One region of the Flavobacterium sp. K5-23 genome, then DNA from elsewhere that is predicted to be linked to it. Evidence: riboswitches for the same ligand, from Rfam matches in the RefSeq annotation. Region 1 holds a riboswitch; each other region holds the start of a gene.
The links. A riboswitch is a leader RNA that binds a small molecule or an ion and turns the genes downstream of it on or off. The one in region 1 is predicted to bind S-adenosylmethionine.
Positions count from the first base shown of each region.

Region 2: linked by a shared signal. The riboswitch ahead of FLAK523_RS05855 (alpha/beta fold hydrolase) and the one ahead of FLAK523_RS11510 (Na+/H+ antiporter NhaC family protein) in region 1 are both predicted to bind S-adenosylmethionine.
Region 3: linked by a shared signal. The riboswitch ahead of FLAK523_RS05930 (homocysteine S-methyltransferase family protein) and the one ahead of FLAK523_RS11510 (Na+/H+ antiporter NhaC family protein) in region 1 are both predicted to bind S-adenosylmethionine.

Region 1 is NZ_CP056783.1:2,654,131-2,657,414, forward strand. Features, by position in the region: gene sucD (succinate--CoA ligase subunit alpha) at 1-574, shown strand, start outside; gene FLAK523_RS11505 (hypothetical protein) at 661-1,089, shown strand; SAM-I-IV-variant riboswitch at 1,207-1,303, shown strand; gene FLAK523_RS11510 (Na+/H+ antiporter NhaC family protein) at 1,362-2,684, shown strand; gene fabG (3-oxoacyl-[acyl-carrier-protein] reductase) at 2,870-3,284, shown strand, end outside.
Region 2 is NZ_CP056783.1:1,324,754-1,328,037, reverse strand. Features, by position in the region: gene thrA (bifunctional aspartate kinase/homoserine dehydrogenase I) at 1-587, opposite strand, end outside; gene FLAK523_RS05855 (alpha/beta fold hydrolase) at 610-1,572, opposite strand; SAM riboswitch class I at 1,644-1,751, opposite strand; gene FLAK523_RS05850 (hypothetical protein) at 1,928-2,131, opposite strand; gene metK (methionine adenosyltransferase) at 3,021-3,284, shown strand, end outside.
Region 3 is NZ_CP056783.1:1,341,959-1,345,242, forward strand. Features, by position in the region: gene FLAK523_RS05925 (NAD(P)/FAD-dependent oxidoreductase) at 1-823, shown strand, start outside; SAM riboswitch class I at 917-1,021, shown strand; gene FLAK523_RS05930 (homocysteine S-methyltransferase family protein) at 1,288-2,289, shown strand; gene metH (methionine synthase) at 2,413-3,284, shown strand, end outside.

The sequences.
Region 1 (3,284 bases):
TCCTGTTGCAGATATGATTAAAGCAAATGCTTACGTAAAAGAAAGAAACGCTAGATTAATTGGACCTAACTGTCCAGGTGTTATTACTCCAGGTGAAGCTAAAGTTGGTATTATGCCAGGTTTCGTTTTCAAAAAAGGAACTGTAGGTATTGTTTCTAAATCAGGAACTTTAACTTATGAAGCTGCTGATCAAGTTGTAAAACAAGGATTAGGAATTACTACAGCAATTGGTATTGGTGGAGATCCTATTATTGGAACAACTACTAAAGAAGCAGTAGAATTGTTGATGAATGACCCAGAAACGGAATGTATCGTAATGATAGGTGAAATAGGTGGTCAATTAGAAGCAGATGCTGCACATTGGATTAAAGCTGACGGTAACCGTAAGCCAGTAGTAGGATTCATTGCAGGAGTTACAGCTCCTCCAGGACGTACAATGGGACATGCAGGTGCAATCGTTGGAGGTTCTGACGATACTGCTGATGCAAAAAAACAAATCATGAGAGAATGTGGAATTCACGTTGTTGATTCTCCAGCTGAAATTGGTAAAAAAGTAAAAGAAGTATTGGGTTAATTGAAAAATTAGCGGTAATATTTACTTATTATAAAAATGCCTCACGTATTAGTGAGGCATTTTGTTTAATTATAAAATAAAAGAAGATGTATAAAGATTTAGAAAAATTTGCAGTAAAAGGGAGTTTTACTTTTGCTCAAGACGATAGCTTAGAAGCAGTATGTACAGCATCCGATTCAGGAAGTGGTGTATTCATTGTTAACGCTATAAATGGAGATGATAAAGAATTAATCATGGTAGGTTCTACAGGAACTGTTCAAAATGATGGTACTTTGAAAAGTAAAAATGGTGGTTTATTTGAAAAAATTGTAAACGGTCACCAATTTGCAAAGACTGGAAGAAAATATTCTTGGCCAGCACAAATGAAACTAGAAAACATAGAAAGACTTGAAGTACTTTGGTTTGAAACTTTCAATGATGATTCTAAAGCTATTCCAACATCAGTTGAAGGACAAGTTTTGCAAAATTTCATGGATGCAAACGGAAAATTACCAAGATGGAATGTTGCCTTTTAATTATTTTTTATAATTAAGGTATACTATTCAGTATATTATATTTAAAACGTCACATTTTTATGTGCCGTTTTTTTTTGTTCAAAATATTTTTTATAATAAAATAATAAGTACTTTTGCAGCCGTTATCACGAATCTCATAAAGAGATAGCAACCTGCAACAACGAGCAAGGTGCTAAAACGATAAGCCAAATCCTTTGGAAAAAATGTTGTTTTACATTCCCATTTATTAGCTGTAGTTTTTCGTTATAATCAATTCATTATAAAACTGATTTATGACACATTTATTGAAAAAAACTGGAAGTGCTTACGCTTTAATCCCTTTATTGATTTTTATTTTTACTTTTTTAGGAGCCGGTATTTGGCTTGATGACTTCTATGCTCTCCCAGCTCCAATTGCTGTGTTAATTGGTATTATAGCTGCTTTTATACTATTTAAAAGTTCGGCTGATGAAAAAGTAGCCACTTTGATTGCAGGTTGTGGAGAAAGCAAAATTATTACGATGTGTTTGATTTATCTTTTGGCAGGAGCTTTTGCGGTAGTTAGTAAAGCTACAGGTGGTGTTGATGCTGTTGTAAGTCTTGGAATTAATACTATTGATGTTGCTTATTTTCCTTTAGGGATCTTTTTAATAGCTGCTTTTCTATCAACTGCTACAGGAACATCTGTAGGCGCTATTGTTGCTATTGGACCTATAGCGGTAGATTTGGCTAATTCTAGTGGAGCTTCATTACCCCTTATTGCAGGTGCTTTGCTAGGTGGTTCTATGTTAGGCGATAATTTATCGATGATTTCCGATACTACAATTGCAGCTACACAATCATTAGGCTGTGAATTGAAAGATAAATTTAAAATAAATTTATTCATTGCTTTTCCTGCAGCCATTATAACTATTTTGGTGTTCTTTTATTTGGGTTTAAACTCAGATATAACTGCTGTAGCGATTGCTAAGACTAGTTTTGAATGGATAACTATTGTTCCTTATGTTTTAGTTATTGTCCTTGCTCTTGTGGGGGTTGATGTTTTTTCTACCTTGATTATTGGGACAGTATTGGCTGGAGTGATAGGTTATTTTGGAAATCATTTTAGCTTGATGGTTTTTGCACAAAAAATATATGAAGGATTCACCAGTATGACTGAAATATTTCTATTGTCAATGCTTACAGGAGGATTGGCGGCAATGGTAGATAAAGCAGGAGGAATTGATTTTTTATTGCACCAAATAAAAAAACGCATTAAAAGTAAAAAATCAGCGCAAGCGGGGATAGGAGCCTTGGTTGGTTTTACTAATGTGGCTATAGCCAATAATACCGTGTCAATTGTAATCACGGGAGGAATTGCCAAGGAAATAAATGATGAATATCATTTGAGTCCCAAAAAAACGGCGGCAATTCTTGATATTTTTTCCTGTGTTATTCAAGGGATTTTGCCTTACGGAGCACAAGTACTGTTGATTTTAAGTTTTGCAAATGGCAAACTTGATTTTATGGATTTACTTGGTAATGCTTGGTATCACTTGTTTTTATTTATTTTTACTTTGGTAGCGATTTATAGTTCTTTTTGGGATAAATTAGTAAAACGATTCTTAGATATTTAGAATCGGTTCATTTTACAATGTTATTGAATTTGAAATTTTTTTTAAAAAAGGAATTATTCTATATTTGACGACTCTAAGATAGCCCTGATAGTAGCGGAAATCCTTTTATGTTTTTCTTTTAAACATAAAAGATTGAAGTGAATAGCAGGAATAGCTTCAAATAAAAATTAAACTAATTTTCGAATATGAAATTACTAGAAGGAAAAGTTGCCATCATAACAGGCGCAAGTCGCGGAATTGGAAAAGGAATCGCAGAAGTTTTTGCAAAACACGGAGCAAATGTTGCTTTTACTTACAGTTCATCTGTTGAGTCAGCTTTGGCATTAGAAAACGAATTGAACGCTTTAGGAATAAAAGCTAAAGGATACCAGTCTAACGCAGCAGATTTCAATGAAGCACAAACTATGGTTGATGCTGTAATTGCTGAATTTGGAACTGTAGATATCTTAATCAATAATGCTGGAATTACTAAGGACAACTTGCTAATGCGTATGTCTGAGGAGGATTTTGACAAAGTTATCGACGTTAATTTAAAGTCGGTTTTCAATATGACTAAAGCGGTTCAAAGAACTTTCTTGAAACAACGCTCTGGTTCTATCA
Region 2 (3,284 bases), 1.3 Mb from region 1:
CTACCGTTTCTCCCTAAAGTCGTGGTATCATTATTGTTATTAGAACCTATAAAACCAGTAACAACATTTACAGTTGTTCCATTATTGACTTTAAAATACTGAATTACATTTTTCTTAGAAAGTTGTTCTAACGGCTGTGCGTCCCCATAATTCGAATCTGTTTTTAGTAATATTCTAGAGTCAGCAAAACGGGCGTTTATCCCATTTTTAACTAAAATAGCGGTCAATAATTTTGCCGAAATCAATTCTCCTTTGGATAAAACCTGGTCTTTAATTTTGATGCTGTAATCCCCAATCAAACTTACCCCTTCAAAAAGTTTTTCCAGAATCCCAAATTCCTCCGATAAATCTATTTCCTTAAATCCCCCGTTTTGATACGTTTTAAAATTTTCGAATAAAGGTTTGTATTCTCCATTTTTAACAGCTACCTCGAGAATATGTTCCAATTCATCCGTTGCATTTCCTCTAGCAGAAACTACGATAGCTATTTGTTCCCCTTGATTTACTTTATCAGTTATAATAGAAACCACTTTATTTATTCCTTCGCCATTCGACAATGACTTTCCTCCAAATTTTAATATTTTCATTTTATGTTGAATTTTATTGCTTCTAAAATATATCAGCAAGTAGATTATTTAATTGTTCGTATTCTATCAAGAAAGCATCGTGCCCGTGCATCGAATCGATTTCTTTGTAGAATACATTAACGTTGTGTTTTTTTAATTCCTGATAGGTTGCTTTGTTTTCTTTAGCCGTAAAAAACAAATCTGAATTAATCCCGATTATATGAATTGTCGCTTCAATCTTGGAAGCCATTATTTCGAATGAATCACTGTTTCTGGTAACATCGATTGTTTTAAGCAATTGGTTCATCATCTTGTAGGACGAAAGTTGGAATCGTTTCTGCAATTTTTCCCCGTGATGCTGCAACCAGCTTTCGACATTGAAAACTGCCAATTCCTCGTTAGAAGATCTTTGGAATTTTTCCTTGAAGGATTCTGGAGATCTGTAACACAACATAGCGTGAATACGGGCATCTTCGATAGGTCGTGAAGAGTTATTTAGAATTTGCTCTTGCAAATAACAATTGGCTATTAACCAATCCGTCGACTTCCAGTCAGTTGCAATAGGGATTAAATGTTGGGTGCTTTTGGGTTCTAAAGCGATCATTTCCCAAGCAATTCCTCCACCCACAGAACCTCCAATGATGGCATACAGCTGGTTGATTTGCAATAATTGTATTCCTTGAAGAAATGCTTTAGCAATATCTCGAGCAGTAAAATCTAAATAATTGTAAATACTAGTTTGATCGAAACCATTACCAGGGACATTAAAAGCAAGCAGGGAATATTTAGTAGTGTCTATCGTTTTGTGGTCTCCTATCAAATCATTCCACCAGCCGTTTTTACCTATAACTTGTGAATTTCCAGTCAATGCATGATTGACCAATACGATAGGAGCCGAATTTAACGCTGGTCCAAAAACTTGATAACTTAAGTTAAGGGTAGCATAAAATACGCCACTTTCGGTGGTGAAATTTTGTAATGTAATCAGGTTGGGTTTATTTTCCAATTTCAAATTTTTTATAATTTGTATATGGAAATATTAAAAAGAAAAGCTAGAAATTATCTAGTGAATTCTTGGAGTTATCTTTCCACGTTGGGCGTGGTAGAATGCAGCACCTTCTCCGATTTCTCGAAGGGTTGCTAAGGCTTCATTGGGTCTAATCCCTCTGCCTTTCTTTATAACATTTCAATACGTGTGTGAACTTAACAGGGCAAATTAACTACTTATTTTTGTAACCACCAAATTTTTATGCCTTTAGGTTTTTCGCTAAAAATAAAAATAGCATATACGCGCAAAATATCCCTAGATATAACTATCCAGAAATTATTTGCGAATTCCCTCTAAAACTATAGAGTCCCAATTAAATAAAAAGGGTGTCATTTTCTTTAGAATACATCAAAGACAATAATGAAATGTTTTGCACTTTTTTATTATTGTTATTTACTGCATCTATACCTAATCTAGGGTGAACTAATTCAGTTACCATTTGATTTTTTAAATTTCTTTTGGCTCTTAAATTTCTAAGAAAACCAAGTGTTCTTGAAAGAGAGTTTGTGGTGCTCATGTTTTCGTTTTTTAATGATTATTTATTATTTTAATTATGCTTCTGTTTTAAATTAACTTTATAAAAAAACCCTTTTGGACAGAATACCAAAAGGGTTTAAGTTGTATAACTTATACTTTTTTGATATCAAAATGAGGTAGCGCAATTTGCAGCGACATTAAACCGTTTATTTTTCTTTGAAGTAATTTTCATTTGATTTTATTTAATCGAATTCTGGTTTATATTTAAATTAAAAAAGCCTCCCGATATTTCGGGAGGCTTTTGCTTTATTTACATAATACTATGTAATATTGTAAGCAACTACAACCCTTTGGATTTCTCCTTAACAGTTACACTCTTTTTACATATAATAGAATTCATTTCTTTAGTTTTATTGATATTGCAAATGTCGAATATAATATTGAATTCACCAAACTATTTAATGATAATTAACCTAAAGTTTACATATCAAAAAGGATTTTGTTTGAATATTAACTATTCATTATGAATATGTTACAAAACAACAAAAGGAAATAGGTTCTATTATAGGTCGAATTATTTCATTACAAAATAATGTCATAATTAGAGAGGAATTTCCAGTGTAAAATCGTTTGAATCTCATCCCTTTTTTATGCTTTTCCTAAATTTTCATTTGAATTCTATTCAACTAAAAATATTAATTTATCATAAGTATAAAAAAAACAGAAGAGTATAATTTGCAATTCAAAATGGTTTCATACATTTGCACCCGAATACAAGAGGAAAAATTTGAACTGATTGCAACCTCTTCATAATGAAACAATTCATTATGGATGCTGAAATTTTCAGTAGGAAAAATGCTAAAGCAGAAACTCTCCTTTAGTATTACCCGCAATTATTTTTCCTCGCTTAATTTTAAACTATAATTATTATGGCTTATTTATTTACGTCAGAATCTGTAAGTGAAGGACATCCAGACAAAATTGCAGATCAAATCTCGGATGCATTAATCGATAACTTCTTAGCATTTGATGCTGATTCTAAAGTAGCTTGTGAAACTTTAGTAACTACCGGTCAAGTAATTCTGGCTGGTGAGGTGAAATCTAATACTTACTTAGACGTACAAAATATCGCTCGTGAAGTAATCAGAAAAATTGGTTATACTAAAAGTGAATATATGTTTGAAGCTAATTCT
Region 3 (3,284 bases), 1.3 Mb from region 1:
ACCTGGTTTTACTTTGGGAGAACGTGCTGAAACAATTAAAAAACAAGAAGACGGTAGTTTTATTGTGACTTCAAACGAAGGAACTGAATTTCACGCTAAAGTGATTGCTATAGCTGGTGGTTTAGGGAGTTTTGAGCCAAGAAAACCGCTTATCGACGGAATAGATTTCTATGAAAATAAAGGGGTTAAATACTTTATAAAAAACCCGGAAGATTTTAGAAATAAAAGAGTTGTCATTGCAGGAGGAGGAGATTCAGCCCTTGACTGGAGTATTTTCCTTTCTAATGTTGCTTCTGAGGTAACTTTAATTCACCGTAGAAATGAATTCCGTGGTGCATTAGATTCTGTAGAAAAAGTTCAGGAACTAAAAGATTCTAAAAAAATCAGATTAATTACACCTGCTGAGGTAGTTGGATTAAACGGTGCTGAGCACATTGAATCAATCGACATTGAAGAGAATGGAGCTCACCGTAACATCCCAACAGATTTCTTTATTCCGCTTTTTGGGTTAACACCTAAATTAGGACCTATAGGACACTGGGGATTAGAAATCGAGAAAAACGCGATTAAAGTAAACAATGCCTTAGATTATCAAACAAACATTCCAGGAATCTTTGCTATTGGTGATGTAAATACCTATCCAGGTAAACTGAAATTAATCCTATGTGGATTCCACGAAGCAACATTAATGTGTCAAGCGGCTTACCAAATTATCAATCCAGGGAAACGATATGTACTGAAATACACAACAGTTTCAGGTGTTGATGGATTTGACGGAACTCGTAAAGAGGCACCAAAAGCAGTCGTTAAAGCTATAGTTTAACAAGTTATATAAAAAGAAGTAAAAAAATATAGTGTTAATGCTTGCAAGTATTAACACTATGTCTTTACTTTGCAGTGTTCATACATTTATTGAAAGTTATCACGAAAGGCGGAGGGAATGACCCAATGAAACCTTAGCAACCCTTTATCTATAAAGAAGGTGCTACATTCTACCATATTATTTATGGATAGATAACACACGAAAAATACTATCATAGTATTTCCCAATACCCTTTCCTGACAATTTTATCGATATTTTAAGTTACTGAATTCATTTCTTTTTTAGAAGCGAATGATTTGGCATTTTTGCCTTCATCGTTCCTGCTGTACGTTGCAATCTTTTATTCTGAACACCAGAATAAAAGGATTTTCACTTCCATCAGGGCTAAAGAGTAACAATTGTGAACATTTGAAAGTAATAATCAAAGCTCAGCGTTAAGCGTTTTGCGAGAATAAAACAGAAAAATGGCATCAATTCAAGAAGCAATTAAAAAAAATATACTCATACTCGATGGAGCAATGGGAACGATGTTGCAACGCTACAATTTCTCCGAAGAGGATTTTCGCGGAGAACGTTTTAAAGATTTTCCACATTCTCTTAAGGGGAACAACGATTTATTATCCATCACCCAACCACAAGCGATTCGCGATGTGCACGCCGCTTATTTTGAAGCAGGCGCCGATATTGTTGAAACCAATACCTTCTCAGGAACTACCATCGGAATGGCCGATTATTATCTGGAAGAATACGTATATGAATTGAACTACGAATCGGCAAAAATTGCCCGTGAAGTAGCTGATGAATTCACAGCCAAAAATCCAGATAAACCTCGTTTTGTGGCCGGTTCAATAGGACCAACAAACCGTACAGCAAGTATGTCACCAGATGTAAACGATCCGGGATATAGAGCCGTAACTTTTGATGATTTACGCATTGCGTACAAACAGCAAGTTGAAGCTTTAATTGACGGAGGAAGTGATTTATTATTAGTTGAAACTATTTTCGACACCTTAAATGCCAAAGCAGCACTTTTTGCTATCGAAGAAGTAAAAGACGAACGCAATATTGATATTCCAATAATGGTTTCAGGAACCATTACTGATGCTTCAGGAAGAACACTTTCTGGACAAACGGTGGAAGCTTTCTTGGTTTCGGTTTCGCACATACCTTTGTTGAGTGTAGGTTTCAATTGCGCCCTTGGAGCCGATTTATTGAAACCGTATTTACAAACATTGTCGCAAAATACTTCATTCAATGTTTCAGCGCATCCCAATGCAGGATTGCCAAACGCTTTTGGAGAATACGATGAAACACCAGAGCAAATGCAAGCCTTCATTAAAGAATATCTGGACGATAATTTAGTAAATATCATAGGTGGATGTTGTGGAACAACCCCAGAACACATCAAGTTGATTGCTGATATCGCTAAGGATTATAAGCCGAGAGTATCAACAGCAACAATGTAACGTAGAGACGCGATTTATCGCGTCTAACGAAGATGTTACAAAAAAGGAATGACATGATTTATCGCGTCTATAATTATAGCCGCAAACTCACGTATAAAGTGAATGTGTAGAAAAAACAATAAAATGGCACAAGCAGAAATTAGAAGAAACCTTGTATTATCAGGATTAGAACCATTAATCATTACGCCAGATAGTGTATTTGTAAATATTGGGGAACGTACCAATGTAACAGGTTCGAGAAAATTCCTTCGATTAATCAAGGAAGAAAAATACGAAGAAGCACTTAGCATTGCCAAAGAGCAAGTGGAAGGTGGTGCCCAAATCATCGATATTAATATGGATGAAGGGATGCTCGATGGCGAATATGCTATGACAAAATTCCTGAATCTAATCGCTGCCGAACCGGACATTTCTCGTGTGCCTATTATGATTGACAGTTCGAAATGGGACATTATCGAGGCAGGGTTGAAAGTAGTTCAAGGAAAAAGTGTGGTAAATTCGATTTCGTTAAAAGAAGGAGAAGAACAATTCATACACCACGCTAAATTGATCAAGCGCTACGGTGCAGCGGCAATTATAATGGCTTTTGACGAAACAGGACAAGCTGATAATTACGATCGAAGAGTGGAGATTTGCCAACGTTCGTATGATATTTTGGTGAATAAAGTGGGTTTTCCTCCACAGGACATTATTTTCGATTTGAATATATTTCCAGTTGCAACGGGAATGGAAGAACACCGCCTGAATGCGTTGGATTTCTTTAGGGGAACCAAATGGGTTCGTGAAAATTTACCACACGCACATATTAGTGGTGGAGTAAGTAATGTTTCTTTTTCTTTTAGAGGAAATGATACGGTGAGAGAAGCGATGCACTCGGTTTTCTTGTACCACGCCATTCAAAACGGAATGACTATGGGAATCGTAAATCCAGAGATGCTTTCTATATATGATGAAATTCCAAAAGATTTATTAGAGCACGTAGAAGATGTAATTCT